3 regions of the Arthrobacter sp. Y3221048 genome follow, and region 2 is predicted to be linked to each of the others. Evidence: predicted binding sites of a transcription regulator. Region 2 holds the regulator's gene; each other region holds the start of a gene.
The links. The regulator HrcA, encoded in region 2, represses chaperone genes, less so after heat shock. The targets are predictions, from matches to a motif close to TTNGCACTCGNNNNNNNCGAGTGCNAA.
Positions count from the first base shown of each region.

Region 1 (10,572 bases), on a different contig from region 2:
CAGGTAATCGTCGGCACCGGGCAGCGGTTCGGCCAGCTCCGGCCGTTCGGTGATGATGTCCAGCACCTCGCCGACCATGGATCCGTAACGGTTGAGCAGGTGTTCCACCCGGGCCACGTGGATGCCCGTTCGGTCCGCCGTGCGGCTGCGCCTGTTCCAGGCTGCCTTGAAACCGGAGGCGCCGAGCAGCGGAATGGTGTCCGTGCAGCTGGGCGGGACGCGCTCGTCGAGGGCCCGTGCCGCCTCGTCCACGGCGTCCTTGGCCATCACGCGGTAGGTGGTGTACTTGCCGCCGGCCACCACCACCAGTCCGGGGACCGGGTGCGCCACCACATGTTCGCGCGAGAGCTTGGCGGTGGAGTCGTTCTCGCCCGCCAGCAGCGGCCGGAGCCCGGCGTAGACGCCCTCGACGTCCTCCCGGGTGAGCGGACGCTGGAGCACTTGGTTGACGTGTTCCAGCAGGTAGTCGATGTCCTTGGACGAGGCCGCCGGGTGGGCCTTGTCCAGGTTCCAGTCGGTGTCGGTGGTGCCGATGATCCAGTGCCGCCCCCACGGAATCACGAACAGCACGGACTTCTCGGTGCGCAGGATCAGCCCCACCGTGGACTGGAACCGGTCGCGCGGCACTACCAGGTGGATCCCCTTGGAGGAACGTACGCTCAGCTGGCCCCGTTCGGTCACCATGGCCTGGGTTTCGTCCGTCCACACGCCGGTGGCGTTGACCACCTGCTTGGCCCGGATGTTGAACTCGCTGCCGTCCTCCTGGTTCCGCACCCGGGCGCCGACCACGCGTTCGCCCTCGCGCAGGAAGTCGACCACCGCCAGGCGGTTGGCCGCGTGCGCCCCGAACGCCGCCGCGGTGCGGACGATGTTGACCACCAGCCGGGCGTCGTCCACCTGCGCGTCGTAGTAGCGGATGGAGCCCACCATGGCGTCCTTCTTCAGGCTGGGTGCCGCCCGGAGGGTCCCGCGCCGGGACAGGTGCTTGTGGAAGGGGACGCCGCGCCCGCGGCCCGAGGCGATGGCCAGGGCGTCGTACAAGGCCACGCCCGCGCCGACGTAGGGCCGCTCCACGTACCGCTTGGTCAGCGGGTACAGGAACGGCACCGGCCGCACCAGGTGCGGCGCGATGCGCTCCAGCAGCAGCCCCCGTTCCTGCAGCGCCTCGCGGACCAAGGCGAAGTCCAGCATCTCCAGGTACCGCAGCCCGCCGTGGATCAGCTTGGAAGAGCGCGAGGACGTGCCCGAGGCCCAGTCCCGGGCTTCGACGATGCCCACGTCGAGCCCGCGGGTCACCGCGTCCAGGGCGGCCCCGGCACCCACCACCCCGCCGCCGACGATCAGCACGTCCAGCTCGGCACCGCGCTCCTGTGTGGCGCGCAGGGCGGCCAGCGCCTGCTCGCGGCTCTCGGGACTCAGGGCTCCGGTGGTCATCGCCTATCAGCCTCCCAGCGTGGTCAAGTCAGTCGCCGGCCTGGATCGGTGCCAGCACCACTTCGCAGCGCTGGAACTCTTTCAGGTCCGAGTACCCGGTGGTCGCCATCGACCGGCGCAGCGCACCGACCAGGTTGGAGGTTCCGTCGGTGTGGTTGGACGGGCCGTGGAGCACCCGCTCCAGCGGCCCGACGGTGCCCACGTTCACGCGGTCGCCTCGGGGCAGTTCGTCGTGGTGGGCCTCCTGGCCCCAATGCCAGCCGCGGCCCGGCGCTTCCTCCGCCCGGGCCAGCGCGGAACCGAGCATCACGGCGTCGGCTCCCATGGCGATGGCCTTGACGATGTCGCCGCTGAAGCCCACGCCGCCGTCGGCAATCACATGCACGTAGCGGCCGCCCGATTCGTCCATGTAGTCCCGGCGCGCGGCCGCCACATCGGAGATCGCCGACGCCATCGGGGCGTGGATGCCCAGCGCCCGGCGGGTGGTCGTCGTCGCTCCCCCGCCGAAGCCCACCAGCACGCCGGCGGCACCGGTGCGCATCAGGTGCAGGGCCGGGGTGTAGCCGGCGGCGCCGCCGACGATCACGGGCGTGTCCAGCTCGTAGATGAACTGCTTCAGGTTCAGCGGTTCCTGCGTCTTGGAGACGTGTTCGGCGGAGACGGTGGTGCCGCGGATCACGAAGATGTCCACGCCGGCGGCCACCACGGTCTTGTAGAACTCCTGGGTGCGCTGCGGCGTCAGCGAGCCGGCCACTGTCACCCCGGCTTCCCGGATCTCGGCCAGCCGGGAGGTGATCAATTCCGGCTGCACGGGGGCGGAGTAGAGCTCCTGCATCCGCTTGGTCGCGGCCGGGCTGAAGTTCTCCGTGCCCAGCGCGGCAATCTCGTCCAGCACCGGCAGCGGATCCTCATAGCGGGTCCACAGGCCCTCGAGATTGAGCACGCCCAGGCCGCCCAGCTTGCCCAGCGCGATGGCGGTGGCCGGCGACATGACCGAGTCCATCGGCGCGGCGATGACCGGGGCGTCGAACGTGTACGCGTCGATCTGCCAGCTGACCGAGACGTCCTTCGGATCGCGCGTCCGGCGCGAGGGGACAATCGCCACGTCATCGAGGGAGTAGGCTCGGCGCCCACGCTTGCCACGGCCAATTTCAATCTCGTAAGTCACGGCTCTAGGTTATCCCACCGCTGGAACGGTTCACCGGGGAACGGGCAGGGACAGGACTTTCGCCGGCGCCCAGCGGACAGGGCGGACCCTCCCGTGTCGACTGCCAGGCACTCCTCTTTTGACTGCTGGCGTCGTCCCAGCGCAGGCGGTACGCTCTACCTGCCGCACGGCAGGCAAGCGCACCGTAGGCCCGCTCTCTTTACGGTTGCCGCTGGCCGGCCGCAGGTAGCCGGAGCGGGAAGTGGTCAGTCATGGGAGGAAGATTCCGGCGGTCCGGTGAGCGCATGCGACCGTTCGCGAGTGGCTTGGCGGCCACCCTGTGTTTTGGCATCGCCGGGCTGGTCTGGTCCATGCCCTCGCGTCGTTCGCGCCGGTTGCGGAGAGCCGCATCTTGTACCGTTTGCGCTGCCCACCAGCGGGTGCGCGATATCGCCCTCTTTGTGGTGGCGGCGCTCCTGGTCGCGGGAGCTGGAGCCCGCTTCCAGGAGGCGCTCTCCCCGCCAATCGTTTGCCACAGCCATATCACTGCCGACGGACAGATCAAGCCCGAGCCGCGTCTGCAGATTTCACCACCGACCCCGTGGCGCATCACCCGCAATTTCCTGGTCGCCCCTATCAGCGGCGTCGGGGTCCTGACCGGGCGCAGCCTTGACATGGAAGCGTGCTCAGGACCGTCGCTGTTGGTCATGTTCTGGCCCCCGCCGCGAACCAGCGGTGGCGGAACAATGCTCGGCGACGTGTTCGTTGCATGGATGCCACCGGTAGACCCAGCGGGCGCGCTGAGCGTCAACGGATATGGCATAGCCGATGAAGGCCAGTATGTCCGCTACGGCCCGAACATCTCCCAGACCCGGACCGAGGAGGAGGCCCTCGCCATCCACGAGTCGCGGCATGTTGACCAGTGGGCCGTAGGTAACTTGCTCGCCGGCCCGTTTGCATTTCCGGCGGCGTACATCATCGACGGGGCACTGTTCCCCTCCTCACGCAACCACTTTGAGCGGGCCGCCGGATTGTCCGGCGGGGCGTATCCGCCCGCGCCGGATAACTGGCCGGCGCCGCGCTGGCCTGACACCGCGGCCCTCGTGATCATCGCGCTTCTGATCTTCCGACGTCGGCTCCGTTGGCTCACCCGCATCGCGGTCGGTGGCCGCTTGCACGCCCGTGCCCACGCACCGATGCGCTGTCCCGTCCATACGCGCGGCTGGTCGCGGCCCGTGGGTGCGCCCGCCGGCGAAGGTCCTGCCGCTGGTTAACGCGAGGGGCGCCGCTCCCCCTGTTGTGGGGAACGGCGCCGCCGAAGACTGCGGGACTACCGCTTGTAGTTCGGTGCCTCCACGGTCATCATGATGTCGTGCGGGTGGGACTCCTTCAGTCCCGCCGCCGTGATCCGCACGAACTTGCCCTTGGCCTTCAGTTCGGCGACGCTGCGGGCACCGGTGTAGAACATGGTCTGGCGCAGGCCGCCCACCAGTTGGTGCGCGACGGCGGAGAGCGGGCCGCGGTACGGCACCTGGCCTTCGATGCCCTCGGGGATCAGCTTCTCGTCGTCCGGCACGTCGGCCTGGAAGTAGCGGTCCTTCGAGTAGGAGGTGTTCTTGCCGCGGGTCTGCATGGCTCCCAGCGAGCCCATGCCGCGGTAGGCCTTAAACTGCTTGCCGTTGACGAACACCAGGTCGCCCGGGGACTCTGCGGCGCCCGCCAGCAGCGAACCGAGCATCACGGTGTCCGCGCCGGCGACCAGGGCCTTGCCGATGTCCCCGGAGTGCTGCAGGCCGCCGTCGGCAATCACGGGAATTCCCGCCGGAATGGCAGCCTTGGCAGACTCGTAGATCGCGGTGATCTGCGGGACGCCCACGCCGGCGACCACGCGGGTGGTGCAGATGGAGCCCGGGCCCACGCCCACCTTGATGGCGTCGGCGCCGGCGTCGACCAGTGCCTGCGCGCCCTCCCGGGTGGCGGCCTGGCCGCCGATCACGTCCACATGGGCCGCGGCCGGGTCCTTCTTCAGCCGGGCGATCATGTCCAGCACGCCCTGGCTGTGGCCGTTGGCGGTATCCACCACCAGCACGTCCACGCCGGCCTCGATCATGGTCATGGAGCGCTCGTAGCCGTCGCCGAAGAAGCCGACCGCCGCGCCCACGCGCAGGCGGCCGTCGTCGTCCTTGGTGGCCAGCGGGTACTGCTCCGCCTTGTCGAAGTCCTTGACGGTGATCAAACCCTGCAGCATGCCGGCGTCGTCCACCAGCGGGAGTTTCTCGATCCGGTTCTTGCCCAGCAGTTCAATGACTTCCGGGCGGCTGATGCCCACCTTGCCCGTGATCAGCGGCATGGAGGTCATCACCTCATGCACCTTGGTGGTGGGATAGTCGGCGCGGGGCACGAAACGGGTGTCGCGGTTGGTGCAGATACCCACGAGCTTGCCCTCGGAGTCCACCACGGGCAGTCCGGACACGCGGTAGTTGTAGCAAAGCTCGTCCAGCTCGGCCAGCGTGGCATCCGGGGCGATGGTCACCGGGTTGGTGATCATGCCGGACTCGCTGCGCTTGACCCGGTCCACGTGCTCGGCCTGGTCCTGGATGGACAGGTTGCGGTGGATGACGCCCAGGCCGCCCTGGCGCGCCATGGCGATCGCCATCCGCGATTCGGTGACGGTATCCATGGCGGCGGAGAGGAGCGGAGTCTGGACCGTGATGCGGCGGGTCAGCCGGGAGCTGGTGTCGGCCTCGGACGGAATCACATCCGTCGGGCCGGGCAGCAGGAGCACGTCGTCGTAGGTCAGACCCTCGAAAGCGAACGGATTGAATTCTTCGGACACTGCAGGGCCTTTCGAACGATACCGGTGGCGGCCGCCAGTCACCGACAGCGAGAATCGGTTTCCGGGGTTGGTTACATCCTAAAACGATTCCGCCCCGCCCACTATTTCCCGCGGCCACCGATGTGGCGGAGCTAACGCCGCGCCCGCCACCGGGGAGCCCCACGACGACGGAGGGGACCCTGCGCGGGCAGGATCCCCTCCGGACGGGCGAGGCCCGACCAGCAGCTGGCGGCGTGCGCTAGTGCTGGTGGTTGTGCTCGTCCTCTTCGGCCGGCTTCTCGACGACCAGGGTCTCGGTGGTCAGCACCAGTGCCGCGATCGAGGCTGCGTTGCGCAACGCCGAACGGGTCACCTTCACGGGGTCGATGATGCCGGCGGCGACGAGGTCCTCGTATTCGCCGGTGGCGGCGTTGAAGCCGTTATTGACCTCCAGGGCGCCCACCTTGGAGACCACGACCATGCCCTCGTGGCCGGCGTTTTCGGCGATCCAGCGCAGCGGCTGGGCCAGCGCGCGGCGGACCAGTCCGACGGCGGTGGCTGCGTCGCCCTCGAGCGCCAGCACGTTCGGGTCGGTGTCCAGAGCCTGGGCTGCGTGCACCAGGGCGGTGCCGCCACCGGCCACGATGCCTTCTTCCAGGGCAGCGCGGGTGGAGGACACGGCGTCCTCGATCCGGTGCTTCTTCTCCTTCATTTCGACCTCGGTGGCAGCGCCGACCTTGATCACGCCGATGCCGCCGGACAGCTTGGCCAGGCGCTCCTGGAGCTTCTCGCGGTCCCAATCGGAATCGGTGCGCAGCACCTCTGCCTGCAACTGGGCCACCCGGTCGGCCACGTCGGCCTCGGAACCGGCGCCGTCCACAATGGTGGTGTTGTCCTTGGTGACGGTGATGCGGCGTGCCGTACCCAGCACCTCGAGGCCCACCTGGTCCAGCTTCAGGCCGAGGTCCGCGGACACGACCTGGGCGCCGGTGAGCACCGCGATGTCCTGCAGCATGGCCTTGCGGCGGTCGCCGAAGCCCGGTGCCTTCACGGCGGCAACGTTGAGGGTGCCGCGGATCTTGTTGACCACCAGGGTGGAGAGGGCTTCGCCGTCGATATCTTCGGCGATGATGAACAGCGGCTTGTTGGCCTGCAGCACCTTTTCCAGCAGCGGCAGGAACTCCTGCACCGTGGAGATCTTGCCCTGGGAGATCAGGATCAGCGCGTCCTCGAGGACTGCCTCCTGGCGCTCCTGGTCGGTGACGAAGTACTGCGACAGCAGGCCCTTGTCGAACTGCATGCCCTCGGTGAGCACCAGCTCGGTCTCCATGCTGGAGCCCTCTTCGATGGTGATGACGCCGTCCTTGCCCACCTTGTCGAACGCTTCGGCCAGCAGCTTGCCGACCTCGGGGCTCTGGGCGGAGATGGTGGCGACCTCGGCGACCTTGCCTTCGACCTCGCGGGCATTCTCCAGCAGGCGGGCGGCCACGGCCTCGACCGCTACCTCGATGCCGTGCTTGAGTGCGCCGGGGGCGGCGCCGGCGGCCACGTTACGGAGGCCTTCCTTCACCAGGGCCTGGGCCAGGACGGTAGCGGTGGTGGTGCCGTCACCGGCAACATCGTTGGTCTTGGTGGCGACTTCCTTGGCCAACTGCGCGCCGAGGTTCTCGTACGGATCGTCGAGTTCCACCTCGCGGGCGATGGTCACGCCGTCGTTGGTGATGGTGGGGGCGCCCCACTTCTTGTCCAGGACCACGTTGCGGCCACGCGGACCGAGGGTGACCCGGACGGTATTGGCGAGCTTGTCGACGCCGGCTTCCAGCGCCCTGCGGGCAGCGTCGTTGAACTCCAACTGCTTTGCCATGAATTTGTTCCTTTCACGCAAAATGCCCCGGCTGCGCTGCTATAGGAGGCAGCCGGGGCATTTCGGTTGTCCGTGATTCCGGCTGCGGGCGTCGACTGCGCGCGCCCGAGCCGCCGGACTCAGCTGATGGGCCTTACTTGGTGACGATGGCCAGCACGTCGCGGGCGGAGAGCACCAGGTACTCTTCCCCGCCGACCTTGACCTCGGTTCCGCCGTACTTCGAGTAGATGACGACGTCACCCTCGGCTACGTCAACGGGAACCCGGTTGCCATTGTCATCGACGCGGCCGGGGCCGATCGCGACAACTTTGCCTTCCTGCGGCTTTTCCTTGGCGGTGTCCGGAATGACCAGGCCGGAGGCCGTGGTCTGCTCTGCTTCGAGCGGCTGGACAACAATACGATCCTCAAGAGGCTTAATGGAGACCGACACTCGGCTCTCTCCTTTTCATGCGCTACGAATAGGTTGGCCAAGGAGATGTCTGCCGTCGTCGCGGTGCCGGCAGGCGGTTCCTTGTATTAGCACCCACACGGGGCGAGTGCTAACTGCGACTCTATGAGAAGGATTAGCACTCGGTCAAGGCGAGTGCCAACGGCGGGCGCCGGCCGACTTCCGCGGCCACCCCTGTGTGACGTAAATCGACACCGTCGACCGGCGGCCAAGTTGCGTAAGGCTAACCTAACCCGGTAGCTTCAAGCTGCGCGCAAATAGCAAACGTTTATGTTGCCTAATGCCGAACCCCGCCCGGGCCGGCGTTGACGAACGATGGAGAGTCAGTGAAAAAGCCCCTGAAGTCCGGCCTGGTGGCCATGACCGCAGCCGTTTCCATGCTCGCCCTGAGCGCCTGCGGCCAGCAGACCGATGCCGCAGCAGGTACCGGTGCCGAGACGATCAGCGTAGAGCACGCCTCCGGTACCACCGACGTGCCGGTGAACCCGGAGACCGTCTACACCTTCGATCTCGGGGTATTGGACAGCCTCACCGCCCTGGGCGTCGAGGTCGACGGCGTCCCGGAAGCAGCAGTGTTCCCCGAGTCACTGGCACAGTACGCCGGGGACGACTACACCAAGATCGGCTCCATGAAGGAACCCGACTTCGAGGCGATCAGCGAAGGCGCACCCGATCTGATCATCATCTCGGGCCGCACCGCCGAGGCCTACGGGGAACTGAGCAAAATCGCCCCGACCATCGACCTGAGCGTTGACACCGCCGCTCCGATCGAGAGCTTCAAGGAAGTCTCCGCGACCCTGGGCGAGATCTTCGGCAAGGAAGCCGAAGTCGAAGAAAAGCTGGCAGCCATCGACACGAAGATCGAGGACACCAAGGCCGCAGCCGCCGACGCCGGCACCGGCCTGGTGCTGATGACGAGTGGCGGCGAGATGACGGCCTACGGGGCAGGATCCCGGTTCGGCATCGTGCACGATGTCCTGGGCGTGCAGACCGCCGCTGACGTAAAGTCCGAGGGCCCGCACGGCGAGGCCATCTCGCATGAATTCGTCGCCGAGGCCAACCCGGACCACCTGTTCGTGATCGACCGCGACGCGGCCGTCGGCGAATCCGGGGAGGCCGCTGCGGCCGTCCTGGACAACGAACTGGTCAACGGCACCAGCGCCGCCAAGAACGACAGCATCACCTATCTGGATTCAGCGTCCTGGTACCTGGTGGGCTACGGCCTGAATAATACGGACGCCATGATCAGTGCCGTCCAGGCAGCCATCACGAAGTAGCACCCGTACGGCCGCCGGCGACCCGCCGGCGGCCTGCGCGGTGGCCCGATCCATGGCTTCCTCCACGATTTCCAGTCCGGCCCCGGCGGTTACAGCCGCGGCGGGACGCTCCCGCGCCCGCGGATCCGGTTCCCAGCTCGCCTGGGCGGGCACCGCCGTCGTCATCCTGGCCATTGCCAGCATGTTTGTGGGCGTCAGCGATGTGTCACTGCCCGCCTTGCTGGCCGGGGACCAGACGGCCTGGGACATCTTCTGGATCAGCCGGCTGCCGCGCACCCTGTCTGTCATCCTGGCCGGCGCGGCGCTGGGCATTGCCGGGCTGATCATGCAGCTGATGGCGCGGAACAAATTCGTGGAGCCCTCCACCGTGGGCACCGTGGAGTCGGCCTCGCTGGGCATCCTGGTGGTCACGGTGGCCGTCCCCGGCGCCACCCTGCTGGCCAAGATGTCCGTGGCGACCGTGTTCGCGGCCGCCGGGACCGGCCTGTTCCTGCTGGTGCTGCGCCGGATCCCGCTGCGCAACACGCTCATTGTCCCGCTGGTGGGCATCATGCTGGGCGGCGTCATCGCCGCGGTGACCACGTTCTTTGCCTACCGCTACGACCTGCTCCAGACGCTGAACAGCTGGATGATCGGCGACTTCTCCGGCGTGCTGCGCGGCCGCTACGAACTCCTCTGGATTGTCGCGGTGCTCGCGGTGATCGGCTACCTGTGCGCGGACCGGTTCACGATGGCCGGCATGGGCCAGGAATTCTCCACCAATCTGGGCCTGCACTACGGCCGGGTCCTGACGCTGGGGCTGGTCATCGTCTCGCTGATCAGCGCCGTGGTGGTAGTCAACATCGGCGCCATTCCGTTCCTGGGACTCGTGGTGCCCAACCTGGTGTCGCTGGCGTTCGGCGACAGCGCCCGCCGCGCAGTTCCCTGGGTGGCAGTCTTCGGCGCCGGCTTCGTGCTGCTGTGCGACATCATCGGCCGCACCATCCGCTACCCCTACGAGATCCCGGTGGGCGTCATCGTCTCCGCCGTGGGCAGCGCCATCTTCCTGTACCTGCTGCTGAGGACCCGCAAGAATGGCTGATTCGGTACTTCCCGCCGCGCTGACGCAGCACAAGCGCCGCACCCTCACCACGGTCCGGCCGCGGACCTGGATCATCCTGCTGGGCCTCCTGGCGGCCGTCCTCGTGGCCGTGTTCATGGCCATCGACCTGCGCGGCAACCTCGGCTACGTCCTGCCCCGGCGGGCCATCAAGGTCGGTTCGATGCTGCTGGTGGCGTACGCCGTGGGCGTGTCCACCGTGTTGTTCCAGACGGTGACCGCCAACCGGATCCTGACCCCGTCGATCATGGGCTTCGATGCCCTCTACATGCTGATCCAGACCGGACTGACCTTCGCCATCGGCGGGCAGGCGCTGCTGAGCCTGGGCGCGCCGGTGCGCTTCGTGATCGAAGTGATGCTGATGGTGGGCTTTTCCTTTTTGCTCTACCGCTGGCTGTTCACCGGCGGCGGCAAGAGCCTGCACCTGATGCTGCTGGTGGGCATCGTGTTCGGGACAATGTTCCGCGGCATTTCCTCGCTGCTGCAGC
Region 1 is NZ_JBNHHX010000002.1:641,309-651,880, reverse strand. Features, by position in the region: gene AC5RVS_RS07775 (glycerol-3-phosphate dehydrogenase/oxidase) at 1-1,434, opposite strand, end outside; gene AC5RVS_RS07770 (GuaB3 family IMP dehydrogenase-related protein) at 1,463-2,602, opposite strand; gene AC5RVS_RS07765 (hypothetical protein) at 2,887-3,855, shown strand; gene guaB (IMP dehydrogenase) at 3,912-5,417, opposite strand; gene groL (chaperonin GroEL) at 5,656-7,260, opposite strand; gene groES (co-chaperone GroES) at 7,394-7,690, opposite strand; gene AC5RVS_RS07745 (siderophore ABC transporter substrate-binding protein) at 8,035-8,985, shown strand; gene AC5RVS_RS07740 (ABC transporter permease) at 9,038-10,066, shown strand; gene AC5RVS_RS07735 (iron chelate uptake ABC transporter family permease subunit) at 10,059-10,572, shown strand, end outside.
Region 1: a site for HrcA is predicted at 7,824-7,850, ahead of groES (co-chaperone GroES). Genes of this name have one in related genera too.

Region 2 (10,510 bases):
GTGAGGAACATCTTCATCTGTTCGGGAGTGGTGTTCTGCGCCTCGTCCAAGATGATGAACGCATCGTTGAGCGTGCGCCCGCGCATGTAGGCCAGCGGCGCCACCTCAATGGTGCCCGCGGCCATCAGGCGCGGAATCGACTCCGGGTCCATCATGTCGTGCAGGGCGTCGTAGAGCGGGCGCAGGTACGGGTCGATCTTGTCGCTGAGCGTGCCCGGCAGGAAGCCCAGCCGCTCCCCCGCCTCGACGGCGGGACGGGTCAGGATGATGCGGTTGACCTCTTTGTGCTGCAGGGCCTGGACCGCCTTGGCCATCGCCAGGTAGGTCTTGCCGGTGCCCGCCGGGCCGATGCCGAACACCACGGTGTGGTTGTCGATGGCTTCGACGTAGTTCTTCTGGTTCAGGGTTTTCGGCCTGATGTTGCGGCCGCGCGAGGAGAGGATGTTCAGCGTCAGGACCTCGGCCGGCCGCTGCGCCGACTGTTCGCCGAGCATGCGCAGCAGCTGGGCGACCACCTGCGCGGTGATCCTCGTATCCTTCGCTGCCAGGGCGCGGATCTCTTCCACCACATTGAGCGTGAGCTGCACCGCGTCGGCGGGGCCGGAGATGGAAAGCTCGTTGCCGCGTACATGCAGGTCCACATCGCTGAACTCCGACTCGATGACCCGCAGCACCTCGTCGTGGGCACCGAGCGCCCTGACCATGTGTTCCGACGAATCGAAATGGACGGAACGGCTGCTTGATCCCAGCGGATCGACATCCAGGCGTGATTGGGACATAGTCCGGCCGATATGGCCTTTCATCGCTCCTTCGGTGGGCGCTTGCTAGCGGTAAGCCGGAACGGATCCGGTGCTGACGGTACACGTCCATGCTACGGCACGAGCCGCCGCACAGTCCTCTGCGGGGACGAAAAACGCCTTGGTATCGATCCTGCATCAATCGTGCATCAGTCCGGTTGAGCGCTGGTTAAAGCAGCCATCAGCCCCCCCACCGTGTGCCAAGCTAGTGGGGCAGGAAGGGCGGCAGCCGCCCGTTCCCGCCCCACCTCCGCCCAGTCATTCCGCACGCCAGAAGGGATCGAAAGCATCACCAGCAACCAGCTCCGGCAGCCTGCAGGCCCGGTCCCAACACGCCGCTTCGGTGCGTGGTTGGCCCTGGTCACTGCCTCGTCGCTGGTGCTGCTCGGATGTTCGCCGCAGGCCGCCGGCGGTGGCGGCGGCGGACAGACCTCAATGCCCAATCCCACCGACCCCGGTTCGGCCAGCAGCCCCCTGGTCTCCAGCGTGCCGGTCGAGACCCTGCGCTCCTCGGAGCTCTCCCCCATCTATTGGCTGGGCACCAACGCCGAGAACGTGTTCCTGTACCGCGAGTACCGCCAGGCGGAAAACCTGGGTGACCCCATTACGACGGCGGTGGCCGCGCTGACGCGGCTGCAGCCCCTCGATCCGGACTACTTCAATCCGCTCAGCCCCGCGGGCAAGGTGGGCGCTTCCATCACCAACGGTTCGGTCATCACGCTGGACATCTCCTCGGACGCCTTCAGCCGCCGCGTGGACGCCGGCATCGCCGAACGGGCCGTGCAGCAACTGGTCTACACCGCCACGGCCGCGGCGGCGAACGCCGGGCTGAGCACGTCGGACAATCCCCTGGAAGTGGTCATCCTCGTGGACGGGCACCACGGGTATGAAGCCTTTGGCCATGTGCCGCTGGGCGAGCCGATGGTCCGGAACAGCAGCCTGGCGGCCCCGGTGTGGATCATCGATCCGGCCGAAGGTGCCACCTCCGCCGGACGCGTGGAGGTGTTCGGCCGCGGCGTCGCCTTTGAATCGGAGCTGAGCTGGCAGATCTACCGCATTGCCGACTCCGCGGACACGTCCGAAGGCGAACTGGTCAAGGACGGCACGGCCCGCGTTGATGCAGACGCCGGCCAGATCGGCGAGTTCAGGTTCAGCCAGAAGCTGGATCCGGGCACCTACCGGCTGTACGTGTTCCAGAAGGACCAGGGTGGGCGGACCGAAGAACGGCAGAATGTGGACAGCAAGGTCTTCACCGTCACCTAGGCAGTTCTGCCCGCCCGGTCAGCGCCAGCGGCCCAGCAACTCGCTGAGCAAGGTCAAGGCCGCGGGTCCGGCCGTGGAGGAACGCAGGACGTGCGGACCCAGCCGAACGGCCACCGCCCCGGCGTCGAGCATCGCGTCCACTTCGGCCCGGCTCATCCCGCCTTCCGGACCCACAATCATCAGCACGCGCGCCGCGCCGCCGGTACGCCCTTCGGGTGAGGCACCGCCGTCGTCGATTCCGCCGCGCTCCCCGGGGGATGGGCCCGCACGCAACCCTGCGCCGTCCAGGGCGTCGGCCACGCTGCGCTCGGCGTCCTCCTGCAGCAGCAGCGACAGCCGGCTGTCCCGGATCAGGGCACAGAGCCCGGCCCGTTCCACCAGCGGCTCCACCTCCGGAACACGCGCCCGCCGCGACTGCTTGGCGGCCGCCCGGACCGCCAGCTGCCATTTCGCCGCGCCCTTGGCCGCCTTGTCCGCCTTCCAGCGCACGATGCTGCGTTCGGCCTGCCACGGCACCACGGCATCGACGCCCAGTTCGGTGGCTGCCTCGATGGCAAGTTCGTCGCGGTTCCCCTTGGCCAGGGCCTGCACCAGCACCAACTCCGGGTCGGGGCTGGGCTCGTGCAGGACCTGCAGTGCCCGGACGGTGAGCTGTCCGGAGGTGCCGGCGACGGCCTCGCCGACCAGCCGGCGGCCCCGCCCGTCGGCCAGATCGACGGCTTCGCCGGGCTCGATACGCTTGACAGTGACGGCGTGCCGCGCCTCGTCGCCGCCCAGGGTGAAGCTGTCGCCCGGGCCGACTGCGTCGAGCTCGCCGGGAGCGGTGAAGAACAGGTGGCTGGTCACGCCTAAAGGTTACCGAGCCGGTCCCGCAGGCGGGCGAAGACGCCCGTGCCGGAGGACGCCAGCTTGCCCTCGGTGTATTCCTCGCCGCGGGCCCGGGCCAGCCGGCGCAGCAGGTCCTCCTGCTCCGCATCCAGCTTGCTGGGGGTCTCCACATGCACGTGCACCTGCAGGTCGCCGCGACCGTAGCCGCGCAGGTGGGTCACGCCCAGGCCGCGCAGGGTGAGGGTCTCGCCCGCCTGCGTGCCGGGCTTGATGCTGATTTCCTGTTCACCGTCGAAGGTGTCCAGGGTCAGGTCGGTGCCCAGCGCGGCAGCGGTCATCGGCACCGAGAGAGTGACGTGCAGGTCGTCGCCCTCGCGGAGGAAATTCTTGTCCGGATTCACCCGGATTTCCACGTACAGGTCACCCTGCGGGCCGCCCGCCGGGCCGGCTTCGCCCTGGCCCGCCAGCTGGATCCGCGTTCCGGTCCCGACACCCGCCGGGAGCTTGATGGTCAGCGAACGGCGGCTGCGGACGCGGCCCTCGCCGTTGCACTCGTTGCAGGGGTCGGGAATGATCGTGCCGAAGCCCTGGCAGCTGCCGCACGCGGCAGTGGTCATGACCTGGCCCAGGATGGACCGCACCGCACGTTGGACCTGGCCGGAGCCGCCGCAGATGTCGCACGTGCGCGGGCTGGTACCGGGGCGGCAGCAGCTGCCGTCGCAGGTGGGGCAGACGACGGCGGTGTCCACCTCGATCTTCTTGTTGACCCCGAAGACCGCGTCCTTGAGGTCGATCCGCACGTTGATCAGGGCGTCCTGGCCCCGGCGGGTCCGGGAGGCCGGGCCGGCGCCGCCTGCTCCGGCGCCGCCGAAGAAGCTTTCGAAGATGTCCTGGAAGGCGAAGCCGGACCCGGAGAAGCCGCCGCCGAAGCCGTTGTCGGTGCCGTTCTCGTTGCCGGTGGTGTCGTAGATGCGCCGCTTCTGCGGGTCCGACAGCACCTCGTAGGCGTGGCTGACCTGCTTGAACTGTTCGGCTGCCTCCGGGCCGGGGTTCACGTCCGGGTGCAGTTTGCGGGCCAGTTTGCGGTAGGCCTTCTTGATTTCCTCGGTCGAGGCGTCTTGGCTGACACCGAGGGCGTCGTAGTGGTTACTCACCTTAGTAGTACTTCACTTCCTGGGGATCGGTTCACCGGCGACGACGGCCGGTGCGGACACTGCGCGGCGTGTGGCTAGCCGGCGAGGATCCGTGACAAATAACGTGCGACGGCGCGCACTGCGGCCATGGTGGTGGGATAGTCCATCCGGGTGGGGCCGAGGATGCCGACCTTCGCCGTCGCGCCCGGGCCGTACCCGGTGGCCACCACGGAGGTTTCGGCCAGCGAACCGTAGGGGTTTTCACTGCCGATGCTCACCGACATGCCTCGGGCGTCCTGGTGCAGCTCGGAGAGCAACTGCAGCAGCACCACCTGTTCTTCGAGGGCCTCGAGGATGGGGCCGATGCTCAGCTGGAAGTCGACGGTGGAACGGGCCAGGTTGGCCGTGCCGGCCATCAGGATCCGCTCCTCGTTCGTGGCCGCGGCAAGCTGTGCAAGCTGCGACGCCAAGGCCTCGGCCGTGCCCGCGGGCGCGGCCTCCGCCGGCACCGGGAAGGTCTTCAGCAGGCCCGGCACTGCCGCCAGCGGTTTGCCGGACAGCGCGGACAGGAACGCGGCGCGCAGCGTGGCCAGCGCATCCTCGGTGACGTCCGCGGGAAGCGCCGCGACATGCTGTTCCACTTTGCCGTTGTCCGCGATCAGCACCGCCAGGACCCTGCGCGGACCCAGCAAGATGAACTCGATGTGCCGCACCCTGGCGGCACCCAGCTGCGGATACTGGATCACGGCCACCTGATTGGTCAGCTGGGACAGCAAACGCACGGTGCGTTCCATGACATCGTCGAGGTCGTCGGCGCCGTCCAGCAGTTTCTGGATGGCGCGGCGCTCGGGAGCAGAGAGCGGCTTGACGTCCGAAATCCGGTCCACGAACAGGCGGTAGCCCTTGTCCGTGGGAATCCGGCCGGCACTGGTGTGCGGGGCAACGATCAACCCGTCTTCTTCCAGCGCCGCCATGTCGTTGCGGATGGTGGCTGACGACACGCCCAGGCTGTGCCGGTCGACCAGTGCCTTGGAGCCCACCGGCTCGCGCGAGTGCACATAGTCTTCGACAATGGCGCGGAGCACTTCCAGCCTCCGGACCTCGCTCACTGCACTCCTCCTGTCTCCAACTCGTCTGCGGACAGACTGTTAGCACTCAACACGTCCAAGTGCTAAGTCTAATACGTCGCCGCCGTTGTTAGCATTGTCGGGCGGCCGTGCCGTGAGGACGACAACCAGCAGAGGACTTAAAGCTTATGAGCAGCTACGGCTGGGGCCCCCAGGATCTCACCGCCCCCAAGGCCCGGGCACTGCGCGAAATCGGCGCCGAACCGGGCCTGGTGCTGGAGGACGCACAGAGCGGCTGGGTCGGCGCCGTCGTCCGGGTGGAAAAGTCCGGCGGCGTGCATCTGGTTTCGCTGGAAGACCGCCGGGGCAAAGTCCGCTCGTTCCCGCTGGGCTTCGGCTTCCTGTTCGAGGGCGAGCCGGTGAAGGTGGTGCCGGCGGCGCCCGCCGCGAAGGCTCCCGTCCGGCAACGGACGGCATCCGGTTCGGTCAAGGTCGAGGGACAGCGGGCCAGGGTGGCGCGGGCCAGCCGGATCTGGGTCGAAGGCAAGCATGACGCGGAGCTCGTGGAGAAGGTCTGGGGAGACGACCTCCGGGTGGAGGGCATCGTGGTCGAGCCCCTGCACGGCGTCGACGATCTGGCGGCGGCAGTGGCGGACTTCTCCCCCGGGCCGCAGCGCAGGCTCGGCATCCTGGTGGACCACCTGGTCCCCAATTCCAAGGAGTGGCGGATTGCCGAGGCCGCCATGGCCGTGCCCGCAGCCTCGGGCAACGTACTGATTGTGGGCCACCCCTATGTCGATGTCTGGCAGGCGATCAAACCCTCCGTGATCGGACGGACCCAGTGGCCGGTGGTGCCGCGCGGCACCGATTGGAAGACCGGCATCCTCGCCGGCCTCGGCTGGCCGCACCGGACCCAGATCGACATCGCCGACGGCTGGAAGAGGCTGCTGGGCAGTGTCAACACCTATGCCGACCTGGAGCCCAGCCTCCTGGGCCGGGTGGAAGAAGTCATCGATTTCCTGACGGTTTGAGCCGGTTCCGACCGGCGCCGGCGCCCGCGGAATGCACCGGACGGCGGGGTGGAACGGCTAGGCTAGGAACAGAAGTGAGCCATCAGCAGATTTTCCGAAGGTAGGTCCAGTGTCCGATAACTCTGCTCGTAAGCAGCAGCCGGAGCGCAAGTCCGCTCCGCGCCAGCAGTACCAGAGCGCGTCGGCGTCCGCTTTGCCCCTGACCCCTTCGGAGGACCGGCAATGGGCCACCATGGCGCACTTCGGCGGCATCCTGGGCTGCTTCCCGTCGCTGGCGATCTACCTGATCTTCAAGGACCGTGGACCGTTTACCGCCCAGGAGTCCAAGGAAGCCCTGAACTTCACCGTTCCGCCCACGGTGGTGGCCATCATTGCGAACCTGCTGATCGTCATCCCGGCGGTCAGCGGACTCTTTGCCGTCATCGCGGCCGCCATCTGGGTCTTCCTGACGGTCAATTCCGTCATTGCCGGCGTCAAGTGCAACCGCGGCGTTCCGTACCGGTACGCCTACAACCTGCGCCTGTTCCGGTAGCGCCTGTTCCGGTAGCGCTGCTGATCCGGTAGCGCAGCCGCCCTCCTAGCCTGCCTGCCGGGAGAACCGCTGCCGGGCGGTGTTCATCCCCGCCGCGATCGGCACGTGGGCGGTCGCCGCCGCCAGACCGAAGCGCGGCATGTCGCTGTAGATAGACTCCCGGCCCCCCCGGCACCGTCTCGTAGGTTTCGTGCCAGACGCCGACGTCCCCGCTGCCGGCCGATTCCCGCATGAATCGACGCCAGGGTTCCAGGTGCGGCGCCGAGCGGTCGGACGCGAACCGCTGCAAGTGTTCCGGGCTCTTCCAGTAGCTGACCAGGATCGTGGTGCGCCCGAACCATTGGTGGAAGCCGAGCAGCCCGGCCTCCGGTGATGCCGCCAGGTGTGCCAGCATCCCCGGCATCGCCGACGCGGTGCGTGCCACCTTACCGATCTTCCACCAGCGGTTGGCGCGCATCCCGATAAGGAAGACCGTGACCCGTTCGCTGCCCGGATCGGCTGTGAACCGTCCTGTGTGTACGTGTTCCGACATGAGCCGATTCCTTTCGTAACAGTGTTACAGAACAGTGTTATGGAATACTGGGGTTATGGCAAGACCCATAGTCCACGATGATTCGCTGCGTCGCAGGCTCCTCGACACCGCCGCGGCCCTGATAGCCCGCGACGGCGCGGCCGCGGTGTCGCTCCGGGCGATCGCGGCGGCGGCCGGGACGTCGACGACGGCGGTGTACTCGCTCTTCGGCGGGAAGGCGGAATTGCTGACCGCCATTCTCGACGACGGCTTTGCCTCCTTTGCGGCCGCCCAGCAGCGGGCCGCTCCCGATGGACTGGAAGCGCTGGGCCGGGCCTATCGGGCGTGGGCCTTGGAGCATCCGGTCCTGTACGGCCTCATGTTCGGCGGTTCATTGGCCAGCCAGGTGCCGTGCCGGCCGACGCCCGGCGCGGCGGAACCGGCGATCGCGCCGCTGTTCGCCGCCGTTGCCGCCGCCCTTCCCGGGGCTTCGGACGACGACGTCGCGTCCATGGTTGGCGTGGTGTGGGGCCAGGTCCACGGGCTCGTCTCGCTGGAGCTGGCGGGCGCGCCGGCGGCGGGGTGGAGCTGGGACTCAGCCTACGAGGCGGCCCTCCACCGGGTGGGCCGGTCGCTGGAGGCCGGCGCGGTCAGTCCTCGAGCAACCGCCGCACCACGGCGTCGGCCAGCAGCCGGCCCTTGAGGGTGAGCCGGATGGTGCCGGCGAACGCCGCGGCAGGGTCCACCAGGGCATCGGCGATCAGTCCGGCCACGGCCTTCCGGCCGTTCGGCCCCAGGTCCCGGGTGTGCAGCCCGTCGACGATGCGGGTCTGCAGCATCACGTGTTCCAGCTGACGGGTGCCGGTGTCCAGCGTTTCCCGGCCGGCTGCCGGCGAGACCCCCGTGGCCAGGCGCTGGGCGTACGCCGCGGGGTGCTTCACGTTCCACCAGCGGACGCCACCCATGTGCGAATGAGCGCCGGGGCCGGCTCCCCACCAGTCGTCCCCGCGCCAGTAGGCCAGGTTGTGCCGGCAGCGGTCCCCGGGAGTGCGGGCCCAGTTGCTGACCTCGTACCATCCGAAGCCTGCGGCGCCGAGGCGCGCGTCGGCGATCTCATACTTCGCGGCGTGGTCGTCGTCGTCGATGCCGGGTACTTCGCCGCGGCGGATCTGGGCGGCAAGTTTGGTGCCTTCCTCGACGATCAGGGCGTACGCGGAGATATGGTCCGGCGTGCAGCTGATCGCGGAGTCGAGGCTGGCTTCCCAGTCCGCGATGGATTCGCCGGGCGTGCCGTAGATCAGGTCAAGGCTGACGTTCAGCCCGGCGTCGCGTGCCCACTGCACCGCCTGCGGCACCCGTTCCGGGTCGTGCGTGCGGTCGAGCACCTTCAGCACATGCGGCACGGCCGACTGCATGCCGAAGGACACCCGGGTGAAACCGGCGTCGGCCAGGATCTGCAGCGACTGCGGCGTGACCGAGTCCGGGTTGGCTTCGGTGGTGACTTCGGCGCCCGATTCCAAACCCCACAGGCCCGTCGCCTGGCCGAGCATGGACGCCAGGTCCGCCGCCGGCAACAGGGTGGGCGTGCCGCCCCCAAAGAACACAGTGGACAGCGGCCGTTCCGGCACGCCGGAACCGCGCAGTACCCGCGCGGCCAGCTCCAGCTCCGCGTTCACCGTGCCCGAGTACTCATCCTGCGACGCCCCCGAACCCAGTTCCTTGGCGGTATAGGTGTTGAAATCGCAGTAGCCGCAGCGCACCCGGCAGAACGGAATGTGCACATACAGGCAGAACGCGCGGTCTTCCGCACCTTCCGCCGCCTGGGCGGGCAGCAGGCCGTCGGCCGGCGCCGGGTCCCCCACGGGCAGGACGCTAGGCACTGAGGCGGGCCTCCGCCGTCGTTGTTGTTACATGCACAGCCGAACTACTTCTTTGCCTTGTCCTTGGAGTCATCCGACGACAGCGCGGCGATGAAGGCCTCCTGTGGGACTTCCACGCGGCCGACCATCTTCATCCGCTTCTTGCCTTCCTTCTGCTTCTCCAGCAGCTTGCGCTTGCGGGAGATGTCGCCGCCGTAGCACTTGGCGAGCACGTCCTTGCGGATGGCGCGGATGTTTTCGCGCGCGATGATGCGGGATCCGATGGCGGCCTGGATGGGCACCTCGAACTGCTGGCGCGGGATGAGTTCGCGCAGCTTGGAGGTCATCATCACGCCGTAGCTGTAGGCTTTCTCGCGGTGCGTGATGGCGCTGAACGCGTCCACCTGTTCGCCCTGCAGCAGGATGTCCACCTTGACCAGATCGGCCACCTGTTCGCCGTCGGCCTTCCAGTCCAGCGAGGCATAGCCGCGGGTGCGCGACTTGAGGTTGTCGAAGAAGTCGAAGACGATTTCCGCCAGCGGCAGCCGGTAACGCAGCTCCACGCGGTCCTCGGAGAGGTAGTCCATCCCCTTCATTTCACCGCGGCGGCCTTGGCAGAGCTCCATAATGGTGCCGACGAACTCGTTGGGCGCGAGGATGGTGGCGGAGACCATCGGCTCGCGGACCTCGGAAACCTTCCCGTCCGGATATTCGCTCGGGTTGGTGACCGTCAGGATCTTCTTGTCCTCCAGCGTGACCTCGTAGACCACGTTGGGGGCCGTGGAGATCAGGTCCAGGTTGAACTCGGCCTCAAGCCGTTCCCGGGTGATTTCCAGGTGCAGCAGCCCGAGGAAGCCGACCCGGAAGCCGAAGCCGAGGGCCGCTGAGGTCTCCGGCTCGTAGATCAGCGCCGCGTCGTTGAGCTTGAGCTTGTCCAGCGCGTCGCGCAGTACCGGGTAGTCCGTGCCGTCTATCGGGTAGAGCCCGGAAAAGACCATGGGCTTGGGGTCTGCGTAGCCGCCGAGGGACTCCGCTGCCGGCTTGAGCAGGTTGGTGACGGTGTCGCCGACCTTGGACTGGCGGACGTCCTTCACGCCGGTGATCAGGTAGCCGACCTCCCCGACGCCCAGGCCGTTGGACGGGGTGGGTTCGGGCGAGCTGACCCCGATCTCGAGCAGCTCGTGGCTGGCCCGGGTGGACATCATCTGGATGCGTTCGCGCGGCGAGAGCTTTCCGTCGACCACCCGGACATACGTGACCACACCGCGGTAGGTGTCGTAGACCGAGTCGAAGATCATCGCACGGGCCGGTGCGTCCGCGTCGCCCGTGGGGGCCGGCAGGTCGCGCACGATCTTGTCCAGCAGCGCTTCGACGCCCACGCCGGTCTTGCCGGAGACCTTCAGCACGTCTTCGGGGTCGCCGCCGATCAGGTTCGCCAGCTCGGCCGCGTACTTTTCCGGCTGCGCGGCCGGCAGGTCGATCTTGTTCA
Region 2 is NZ_JBNHHX010000006.1:118,807-129,316, reverse strand. Features, by position in the region: gene AC5RVS_RS16465 (PhoH family protein) at 1-779, opposite strand, end outside; gene AC5RVS_RS16460 (GerMN domain-containing protein) at 1,149-2,060, shown strand; gene AC5RVS_RS16455 (16S rRNA (uracil(1498)-N(3))-methyltransferase) at 2,079-2,906, opposite strand; gene dnaJ (molecular chaperone DnaJ) at 2,909-4,042, opposite strand; gene hrcA (heat-inducible transcriptional repressor HrcA) at 4,117-5,130, opposite strand; gene AC5RVS_RS16440 (DUF3097 family protein) at 5,277-6,119, shown strand; gene AC5RVS_RS16435 (DUF4870 domain-containing protein) at 6,229-6,651, shown strand; partial or broken gene AC5RVS_RS16430 (monooxygenase family protein) at 6,887-7,108, opposite strand; gene AC5RVS_RS16425 (TetR-like C-terminal domain-containing protein) at 7,239-7,865, shown strand; gene hemW (radical SAM family heme chaperone HemW) at 7,813-9,042, opposite strand; gene lepA (translation elongation factor 4) at 9,087-10,510, opposite strand, start outside.

Region 3 (10,572 bases), on a different contig from region 2:
CGCCGCCGGGCGCACCGCCGTCGTCCGCCGTCTGCTGACGCTGGATCCGCTGTACCGGACACCGGCGGCCCGGGAGAAGTGGCTGGAGCGTGCAAGGCAGAACCTCTCCGCGGAGCTAGAAGCCTGGCGGTACGAGGGGCGGGCCTGGCTCCGCCCGGAGAGGCGGTAAGGCGAGGGGTTAAGGCCGCGAGGCGCGGCTCCCGTGACGGGAACCGCGCCTCGCTAAACCGTGGCCTGTTATTGGGCCGAGGTGGTGGCGGGAAAGCTTAGAAGCCGCCCATGCCGCCCATCTCGTCGCCGCCCGGCATGGCCGGAGCGGCCTTCTCCGGCTTGTCGGCGACAACGGCTTCGGTGGTCAGGAACAGGCCGGCGATTGACGCCGCGTTCTGCAGGGCAGAGCGGGTGACCTTGACCGGATCGTTCACGCCCGCAGCCAGCAGGTCCTCGTAGACACCGGTGGCAGCGTTCAGGCCGTGGCCGTCGGCCAGCCCGCGCACCTTGTCGGCCACGACGCCCGGCTCCAGGCCGGCGTTGAGGGCGATCTGCTTCAGCGGAGCGTCGATGGCAACCTTGACGATGTTGGCGCCGGTTGCTTCGTCGCCTTCGAGGGTGAGGTTGGCGAACGCCTTGGCGCCGGCCTGGATCAAGGCCACGCCGCCACCGGCGACGATGCCTTCCTCAACGGCAGCCTTCGCGTTGCGGACGGCGTCCTCGATGCGGTGCTTGCGTTCCTTGAGCTCGACCTCGGTTGCGGCACCGGCCTTGATGACTGCAACGCCGCCGGCCAGCTTGGCCAGGCGCTCCTGCAGCTTCTCGCGGTCGTAGTCCGAATCGGAGTTCTCGATCTCGGCGCGGATCTGGTTGACGCGGCCGGCGATGGCGTCGGCTTCGCCGGCACCTTCGACGATGGTGGTCTCGTCCTTGGTGACAACCACCTTGCGGGCCTGGCCCAGCAGGTCCAGGGTGGCGTTCTCCAGCTTGAGGCCGACTTCTTCGGCGATGACCTGGCCGCCGGTCAGGATGGCGATGTCGGCCAGCATGGCCTTGCGGCGGTCGCCGAAGCCCGGAGCCTTAACCGCAACGGACTTGAAGGTGCCGCGCATCTTGTTCACGATCAGGGTGGCCAGGGCCTCGGCCTCGACGTCCTCGGCGATGATCAGCAGCGGCTTGCCGGACTGCATGACCTTCTCCAGGATGCCAACCAGGTCCTTCACGTTGGAGATCTTGGAGTTGACGATCAGGATGTACGGATCCTCAAGGACCGTCTCCTGGCGCTCGGCGTCGGTAACGAAGTACGCGGACAGGTAGCCCTTGTCAAAGCGCATGCCTTCGGTGAGCTCCAGCTCCAGGCCGAAGGTGTTGGACTCCTCGACCGTGACGACGCCTTCCTTGCCCACCTTGTCCAGAGCCTCGGCGATCAGCTCGCCGATCTGCGGATCTCCGGCGGAGATGGACGCGGTGGCGGCGATCTGTTCCTTGGTCTCGATTTCCTTGGCGGAAGCGATGAGCTCGGCGGTGACGGCGTCAACGGCCTTCTCGATGCCGCGCTTCAGGCTCAGCGGGTCGGCGCCGGCAGCAACGTTGCGCAGGCCTTCCTTGACCAGGGCCTGGGCCAGGACGGTCGCGGTGGTGGTACCGTCACCGGCGACGTCGTCCGTCTTCTTGGCGACTTCCTTGACCAGCTCGGCGCCGATCTTCTCGTACGGGTCGTCCAGCTCGATCTCCTTGGCGATGGATACACCATCGTTGGTGATCGTGGGGGCGCCCCACTTCTTCTCGAGCACGACGTTGCGGCCACGCGGGCCGAGGGTCACCTTCACGGCGTCAGCGAGGATGTTCAATCCGCGCTCGAGGCCGCGGCGGGCCTCTTCGTCAAATGCAATGATCTTTGCCATAGCGGCTTACGTCCCTTCTGGACAATAGACACTGGACGCAGCTTTTGACGGCTGCTGGCCACCTGCGGTGCCCGCGACGGACGGCTCACGACGACGGCGGTTTCTGTACGCCGCGCCGCTCACCTCACCGAGGTGGCGGGTTTCACTCCCTACGGGCTTTCTTAGCAGTCAGCCCGCGAGAGTGCTAACTCAATAATTAGCACTCGCAGGTGTCGAGTGCAAGCTGTTGGGGGGCGGCCGGCCGGACCGCTTCGCGGATCGCGCTACCCCTGAGCGCCCCCGGGCCAACAATCAGGGTGGACCCCCATGGAAACGGCCGCTCGCTCCCGCGTAGATTGGCAGGTAAGACAGCGCAAGCGAACTATCGGCCCGGCACCGGGCAAAGGTCGGAGAACCATGTCTGAAACACCGGACGAAAAGAACATCAGCAACCCCACCGAACCCCTGGCGCCGGGCCCCAACCCGACGAGGCCGCTCGGCGGCCAACCGCCGTACGGCGCATCCGGCCAGCGGCCTTCCGGGCAGCCCGGTTACGGGGTTCCGGGGCAGCAGCAGCCCGCCCCCGGGCAGCAGCCCTTCGGCCAGCAACCTTACGGCGCCCCGGGACAGCAGTACCCGCAGCCGGGACAGCCCTACGGCCAGCAGCAGTACTACGGGGCTCCCCAGGGCTACTACTACCCCGAGCAGAAGTCGCGGCTGATCGGCGGCCTGCTGGGCATCCTGCTGGGCGGCCTGGGCGTGCACCGGTTCTATCTGGGCCACGTCGCCATCGGCGTGGTGCAGATTGTGGTCACCTTCCTGACGTTTGGCCTCGGCGCCGTCTGGGGCTTCGTCGAGGGCATCATGATCCTGGTCGGGGCGGAACCGTTCAAGCGCGATGCCCGCGGAGTCCCGCTGAAGGAGTAGGCCCCATCGGCGCGACGAACCGGCGGCGGGGCACCCCGGCCTCCGCCGCCGTCGTCGTTGCGGGTCTGCTACGGCGCGACCCGGACCTCTTCGGCCTGCGGACCCTTCTGGCCCTGGCCGATCTGGAACTCTACGCGCTGCCCCTCATCCAGGGAACGGTAACCATCCATTTGAATAGCGGACCAGTGGACAAAAACATCGGAATTTTCTTCGTCCACGGTGATAAAGCCGTAGCCCTTTTCCGCGTTGAACCATTTGACGGTTCCCAGCGCCATAGCGTTCTCCATACTCAGTAGTTCCAGCCTGCCGCCGACGGTTCGGCGGCAGAGTGGTTTTACCCTAAACCAAGCAGGGGCGGAAAAGTGAGCTGCGGCACACTTAAGTTATTGAGGCGTAACCGAATTCCGCACGGGCGGGCGCTTCCTACGGGTACTGCGAATCCGGCGCCAGGCCTATCGGCGGCCCGGCCGGCGGCGGCTGCGTCTATTGGTAGCCGGGACCGAGCGCCACGGTGACGTACTGCGAGACGTTGCCGTTTGCCTGCAAAGCGCTGATGCCCAGCAATTCACCGAGCGCCCGCGCATTGGCTTCCTGGCCCGGGTTGTAGAAGATTACCGAACCGGCCAGCGGCGCGCCGCCCCAGTTGTCCACGACCGCGATCGACCAACCGTCCGCCTGCACCCTCTGCGATACCGTTCCGGCCAATCCGGTCACGCCGGTGCCGTTGAGGATCATCACCGGATCCTGCTTGTTGACCGCGGCGGCCTCTTCCGTGGGCTCCTCGGTTGCTTCCTCGGTGGGCTCATCCGTGGGCTCGCTGGTCGCCTCTTCGGTGGCTTTCGGAGTGGCTGTATCCTTTGGTTCCGGGGTTTTGGTTTGCTGTGCCGTCGCCGACGGTGAAGCCGAGGCAGTTGCGGCGCTGGACTGCGCGGCCACCGGGGTCGGAGATCCCCCGCTCCCCAGCAGCGGGAGCACGAAGAACGACAAGGCCCCCACCGCCAGTGCAAGTACCGCAGCCAGGACGATCAGGCCCAGGCCGTTGGACTTCGGCGTCGCCATGCGGGCGCGGTGCACACCGTGGCGGTCTGAAGTTTCAGGGACCTGGTCGAACTCATCCCGGGGGTACTTGGTCATCGCTTACAGTGCATCCTTGGTGGTGGAGAAACGGAAACCGGCCTACCAGGCCGTCCCGGATCTAGGCGTCGGTGCCCAGCCTGCGAGCAGTGCGCGCGCGCTGGCGGGACGTACGTAGTCTACGCAATCTCTTCACCAGCATCGGATCGTGCGCCAGCGCATCCTCGGTGTCGATCAGCGCATTCAGGATCTGGTAGTAGTGCGTGGCGGACATGTCGAACAGTTCGCGGATGGCCTGTTCCTTGGCTCCGGCATACTTCCACCACTGCCGCTCCAGGGCCAGCATCCGCTGGTCGCGTTCGCTCAGGGGGCTGGCGTCGTCAACCTCGGCCTCGAGGGAAAAGGCACTGGCCTCGGCCGAACCTGCCACAACACACCTGCGCTTCCTAGTACTTGCTGACAGCAATCAATACCGCCTCCCATAATAAGTGCGAATCACAAGCGTGTCATTCACCCCGCCTGCCGGGTCCGGGTCGGCCGCTGGCCGGCAGCGCCCGCTGCCTGGCTGGCCGCTGCCGGGAGTGCCCGCGGTGCCGCCGGCGCCAGCTACCGGCAGTGCCCGCCGCGCCTGATTGAGGCAGTGCCGGTGGCGCGTGCTTGTTCGCTGGCCGGCAGTGCCCGCGGTCCCCGATTGCCTGCCGGCGGGTGGTTTCCGCAAAGATAGAACGGTGAACTACGACGACGGTGCCCTCTTTCCGCTGCCAGCCCACCCGCCTGCCGCGGACTTTGGCGCCCCGTACCCGTTTGCCTCCCCGCAGGAGCTTTCCGCCGTTATTCATCCCGAGTGGGCCGAGGTGCTCGCTCCGGCCGAACCGCTGCTCTGGGACCTGGCCTCCTATCTGGACGGGGAGCGCGCCGCCGGCAAGACCTTGCTGCCCGCGCCGGCCAACGTGTTGCGGGCGTTCCAGCGGCCGCTGTCCAAGGTCAAGGTGCTGATCGTCGGCCAGGACCCCTATCCCACGCCCGGACACTCGATCGGACTGGCCTTCGCCGTCGAACGGCACGTGCGTCCGCTGCCGCGCAGCCTGGCCAACATCTACCGGGAACTGCAGATGGATCTGGGTATCCGGCCGCCGCAGCACGGAGATTTGAGCGCCTGGAGCGACCAGGGCGTGCTGTTGCTTAACCGGGCGCTGACCGTGGAGGCCGGCAAGGCCGGCTCGCACCGCAACAAGGGGTGGGAGCAGATCACCGAACTCGCGGTCCGGGCGCTGGCCCAGCGCGGCGGCCCGCTGGTGGCACTGCTCTGGGGCCGCGAAGCCCAGCAGCTGGCTCCGGTACTGGAGCAGGTGCCGCGGATCGAGACGGTGCACCCCAGCCCCTTGTCGGCGTCCCGCGGGTTTTTCGGGTCGCGGCCGTTCAGCCGGGTGAACGAACTGCTGGCCGCACAGGGCGCAGACCCCGTGCACTGGGAACTGCGCTAGCCGGGGCTGGGCGACGTGGGCTTCCGGCTGGCCGCCAAGACGTTTTTGTCCATGTTTAGCGCAAGGGTCCGGCGTCGCCGCAGGTCAAGGGCTTAACGGTTTCCAAGACATGGACAGTTTCGGCCAAACGTGGACAGCGGGGACCGTGCGCGGACCGCTGAGGCCAAGCGGTTCGCGGTGAGGGTTCGCGCGTTCCTGGGCGCGTGTGACCTTCCCCATCCGCAAATTGGGATTACCTGACCGGTGGATTAGGTTGTCCTAAGTAGCAGTTTCCCTTCGTCAGGAGTAGTGCAGGATGCAGACACAACCGGCAGCAGCCCCCGCCCGTGCGGGACGGAGCGCTCGGCCGCCGAAGGTGCAGACCAACCTCCAGGTGACGCGCACCGAGTGGATTTCACAGCACATGGTCCGGGTCTACGCGGGCGGCGAGGCGTTCGATTCGTTCGCCGAAAGGTTCGCGGCCAAGGACGCCACGGATCAGTACATCAAGATCTTCTTCCTGGACCCCGCGCTGGACGTGGAGCTTCCGGTCAACGTCGCGGAGCTGAAGGAAACGCTTCCGGCCGACAAGCTGCCGGTCACCCGCACCTACACCGTGCGCCGTTTGGACCGCGACACCCGCGAAGTGGTGGTCGACTTTGTGGTCCACGGCGACGAAGGCCTCGCCGGGCCCTGGGCCGCGCAGGCCAAGCCCGGCGACTGGATGATGTTCAACGGACCCGGTGGCGCGTACCGGCCCGATCCCGACGCCGACTGGTACCTATTGGCCGGCGACGATGCGGCACTGCCGGCAGTTGCTGCCGCCATGGAGGCACTGGCCCCGGACGCCCGCGGCCATGCTTTCCTGGAAGTGGATTCCGAGGCGGACGTGCAGGAACTGGACGCTCCGGCCAACCTGGAGATCCATTGGCTGTTCCGGCGCGGCCAAACGCCCGGGACCGCAACCCTGCTGCGCGACGCCATAGCCGGCCTGAACTGGCCCGACGGCCGGGTGGATGCATTCGTCCACGGCGAGCGCGGCGAGGTGAAGTCCCTGCGCGATGTCCTGTTCAAGGACCACGGGTTGTCCCGGGACCAGGTCTCGATATCGGGCTATTGGGCCTACGGCCGGGCCGAAGACGCCTTCCAAGCGGAGAAGCGTACGGCGGCGGGCCAGATCTTCCCGGAGAATTACCCGGCCTGATCCGACCAGGCGCCAACCGATCGCCAGGCCCATCCCGCACCCGGCGGTTCCGGCGTCCTTAACGGCGCCGGGCCCGCCGGTTTTCGTTCGAGCCCAGCCCCTTGGTGAACGGCCGGGCCAGGTTGTCGCCGAGCACAGTACCGCCGGCGATCGCCAAAATCACCGTCAGCGCACTGAACAGCCCCAGGATGCCGTTGAAAGGCGCCTCGGTGTTGACGGTCAGCTCGAAGATGGACCGGAACACGGACAGGCCGGGCAGCAGGAACAGCACCGCCGGGACCGCCACCACCAGCTGCGGCGAGCCCATCCGCAGGCCCACAATGCGCCCGAGGAACCCGATCACCACGGCTCCGACGGCCGGTCCGATCCGGTCCCCGATCCCCGCCCACACCACGAGGTCGTAGATCAACAGCCCGACCAGCCCGACGGCGGCCGTGGGCAGCAGCATGTTCAGCTTGGTCTGCTCGGTCATGCAGAGAGCAATGGTTGCCACGACGAGCAGCAGCGCCCGGACCACGTAGGGGTACTGGCCTTGGCCATCCACAAAGACTTCGGGCAGGCTGACGCCGAGCATCGAGCCGCCTACCAGCCCCACGGCGACCCCGGCGGCAATCGCGGCGAAGGTAAAGAAGGCCGAGAGATAACGCCCCGACGCGGTGACCGGGAAGCCGTTGATGGCGTCCTGGGTGGCGGAGACCAGCCGACCGGTCGGCAGGAGGAACAGGATGCCGCCGGCGATCACCAGCGACGGACTCATCGGCACGTGCAGCGCCCAGAACAGCAGCGCCATGACGGTGGCCAGGCAGGCGCCGATGCCGGTGATGAAGAAGTCCGGCATCCGCCATTTGCTCAGCTTCCGTCCCACCAAACCCATCAGCACGGTGGAGATGCCGCCCACGAGGGCCGCGAAGATGCTGCCGCCGAGGAAGGCAATGATGAAGCCGGAGAACACGCCGCCGGCCGCGATGGCCATCCACCGGGCGAAGGGCTTGGGACGCGAGGTAATCTCCTGCAGCCGTTCCTTGGCTTCGCTGCGGCCCACCCCGCCGTTGACGATGTCGGTGACCAGTTCGTGCACTAGGGACAGGCCGGCGTAGTTGTTGGTCCAGGACCGCACCACCCGCATCACGGTGATGGGAATCGTGTCCGGTTTGGCGTAGTTGATCACCACGGACTGGTTGGTGATGTCCACGTCGATGTCGCTGAGCCCGAAGGCCGCGGTGACGGCGATGATGCTGGTTTCCACCTCCAGCGCGCCGGCCCCGTAGCGGAACATGGTTTCCGCCACGTCCAGGGCAAAATCCAGGGTGATGCGGGCGGAGGCATCGACCCCGCCCGTCTGGATCATCGGGTTCGCGTAGGGGCTGCCGGCCAGCCTCTCGACGATGCTCATCGGCGCAGTGGGCGGCGCCTCGCCCTGCACGAGCTTGCGCAGCATCCGGCGGGCTGCCGCGTTGGAGCGCGAGGCTGCCGCGGAGGCGGGCAGCGGCGCGGTGCCGCTGGGGACGGGCTTGACCTGCTTGGCTACCGGCCGGTCCGTCGGACGTGGCACCGGAGGGTGGGTGGGCTGGGGTCCTGCGACCGAACCGGCGCGGCCGGCACCGGAGCCGCTGCCGGCATCGTTGGCCGGAATGTTCTTCGGCTTGATGATCGGCAGCATCCCCGCCTGCGGAGTCGTGGGTGACATGGATTCCTGGTCTGGGTCCTTGTCCTGCAATCCCTCTCCGTTCTGCGTCACCGCCACCGTCACGGCGGCGCTCGTTGATCCCGGGTTAAATCCTTGCACACCTCGCTGGCAGGTCACCGGCATGGCGCCGAGGCGCACGTCACGCCTCGCGGATTTCACCGCTGACGACGTCGATGCTGAACTTCCGCGTCAGGCTCGCCACCGGGGCGCCACCGGAAGGGCTGTCCCCCGGGACAGCGGTGCAGGTGAAGGAAACGGTCAAGCCTCCGGCCGCAACGTCCGCGCGGGTCACCGTGCGGACAGGATGGAGGAAGCGGGCTTCCCCGCCGGGACCCAGGTCCTGCGGCGGGAAATCCGCGGAGTTGTCGAACCCACCGGATAACCGCACCCTCAGGTGCTGCGGTCCCAGCATCTTTGCCCGTCCGGCAAAGACGAGCACGTCCCCGGCACGGTAGCCCGGCCCCGGCTGGCCCTCGGGCGTGCTGCGGACCGCGTGCAGCACCATGTCGAAGCGCAGCGGGTAGTCCCCCGGCACCGGCAGCGGTCCGGTCACGGGCCTCGGCCCTCCCGCGCCGCCGTCGGCCCGGGACGTGACTGCCCCGCGCGGCCACGCCGCCAGCAGCAGCCCCGGATCTGCCGTGGCATAGACGATCTCGCGGCCGCCGTGCCGCTGGTACAGCACTCCGATGCGGCCGTCCGGCAGCCGCACGGCGGCCGGCCCGGTGGCACCGCTCCCGTGAACCGTGAGCTTGTGCGGCCAGGAGTGACCGTTGTCCCGCGACAGGCTTAGCACAACATTGCGGTGCAGCAGCGGGTCCTGGCAGTTGGCGGCCAGCAGCCAGCGGTTGCTCGCCGGTGCGGCCAGCCCGCCCAGGGCCGGCAGCCCGTCGAATCGGACCAGGGTGCCACTGCTCCCGGGATCCGGCAGTTCGTCGACCGGCTGCAGCGGCCCATAGCTGTGCCCGCCGTCGTCCGAGACCGCCGCCCACCGCCGGGGCGCAGCCCAGGTATGCAGCAGCACCCGGCCGTCGGTCAGGCAGACGGCGGCACTACCGCCGTCCTCCGCGGCCACCGGGCCGGAGGCCCGTGCCGGCAGCGGCTCTCCCATGGTCCATGTGTCCCCGTGGTCGTCGCTGTAGCAGGAGGCCGCCCTCGCCCGCGCACCCTCCCCCATCACCGCGAACTGCACCAGCAACCGCCCGGCAAACCGGCCGGCATGCAGGCCCGTGCCGGGGCCGGCACCTGCCAGCGCTGTGATCGTGTCCGAAGCCCGCCGCGGGGCGACCGACCGATGCTGCCACGTGCCGCCGTCGTCGTCGGAAGAAAGGAGTTCGAAGCGGCGTCCCTTGGCCGCGGGCTCCGGGCCTGCGTCACCGCCGCCGGCCCCGGCGACAAAGGCCAGGAAAATCCGCCCGGTTGCGGCGTCGGAGAACAGTCCCGGTTCGCCGGCCGCGTGCCCGGAGGTGTCCGCCCACGCCACCTGCTGCGGTTCCCACGTGGCTCCGCCGTCGAAACTGCGGCGCAGCAGCAGGTCCCCGGCGGGCCGCCGGCCCTGCCTGCCCAGGCCTGCATAGGCAACCACGGCGCTGCCTGCCGGAGTCACGGCGAGCGCCGGAGCCCGGTACTGGCGGTAGCCCTCCACGCCACGAACGGCGAGGACCTGTTCCATTCCTCAACCGTACCTTTCACCGTGCCCGGAGGGCAGGTCTGCACGACACGCCGGTCGAATCCGGTTGCCTGGCCCAACCATCGGTCAGGATGTGAACTGAAACACAAGTTGCAGTTTTGCCTCGCACCCCAAACTTTTTGAAAGGACGCCCAACGATGAGTTGGTTGGACCGATCGCATACGATCGCCCCTCCGGGCTTCAACCGCTGGCTGATTCCGCCGGCGGCGCTGGCCGTGCATTTGTGTATCGGCCAGGCCTACGCGACCAGCGTGTACAAGAACGCCCTGGTCGCCCACTTCGACGTGAGCCTGACCGAGATCGGCATCATCTTCTCCATCGCCATGGTGATGCTCGGGCTCTCCGCGGCCGTCATGGGCACCTGGGTGGACCGCAACGGTCCGCGCATGGCGATGTTCACGTCCGCCTTGTTCTGGAGCTCCGGGTTCCTGGTCGGCTCGCTGGGCATCTTCACCGAACAGCTCTGGCTGGTCTACCTCGGCTACGGCGTGATCGGCGGCATCGGCCTGGGCATTGGCTACATCTCCCCGGTATCCACCCTGATTAAGTGGTTCCCGGACCGCCCGGGCCTGGCCACCGGCATGGCGATCATGGGCTTTGGCGGCGGCGCGCTGATCGCGAGCCCGGTTTCAACCGCACTGCTGCAGTTCTACGAC
Region 3 is NZ_JBNHHX010000003.1:766,713-777,284, forward strand. Features, by position in the region: gene AC5RVS_RS12410 (DUF4031 domain-containing protein) at 1-169, shown strand, start outside; gene groL (chaperonin GroEL) at 267-1,895, opposite strand; gene AC5RVS_RS12420 (TM2 domain-containing protein) at 2,292-2,801, shown strand; gene AC5RVS_RS12425 (cold-shock protein) at 2,870-3,076, opposite strand; gene AC5RVS_RS12430 (LytR C-terminal domain-containing protein) at 3,285-3,935, opposite strand; gene AC5RVS_RS12435 (DUF3263 domain-containing protein) at 3,997-4,305, opposite strand; gene AC5RVS_RS12440 (uracil-DNA glycosylase) at 4,604-5,359, shown strand; gene AC5RVS_RS12445 (siderophore-interacting protein) at 5,655-6,542, shown strand; gene AC5RVS_RS12450 (threonine/serine exporter family protein) at 6,601-8,229, opposite strand; gene AC5RVS_RS12455 (sialidase family protein) at 8,369-9,898, opposite strand; gene AC5RVS_RS12460 (OFA family MFS transporter) at 10,054-10,572, shown strand, end outside.
Region 3: a site for HrcA is predicted at 2,057-2,083, ahead of groL (chaperonin GroEL). Genes of this name have one in related genera too.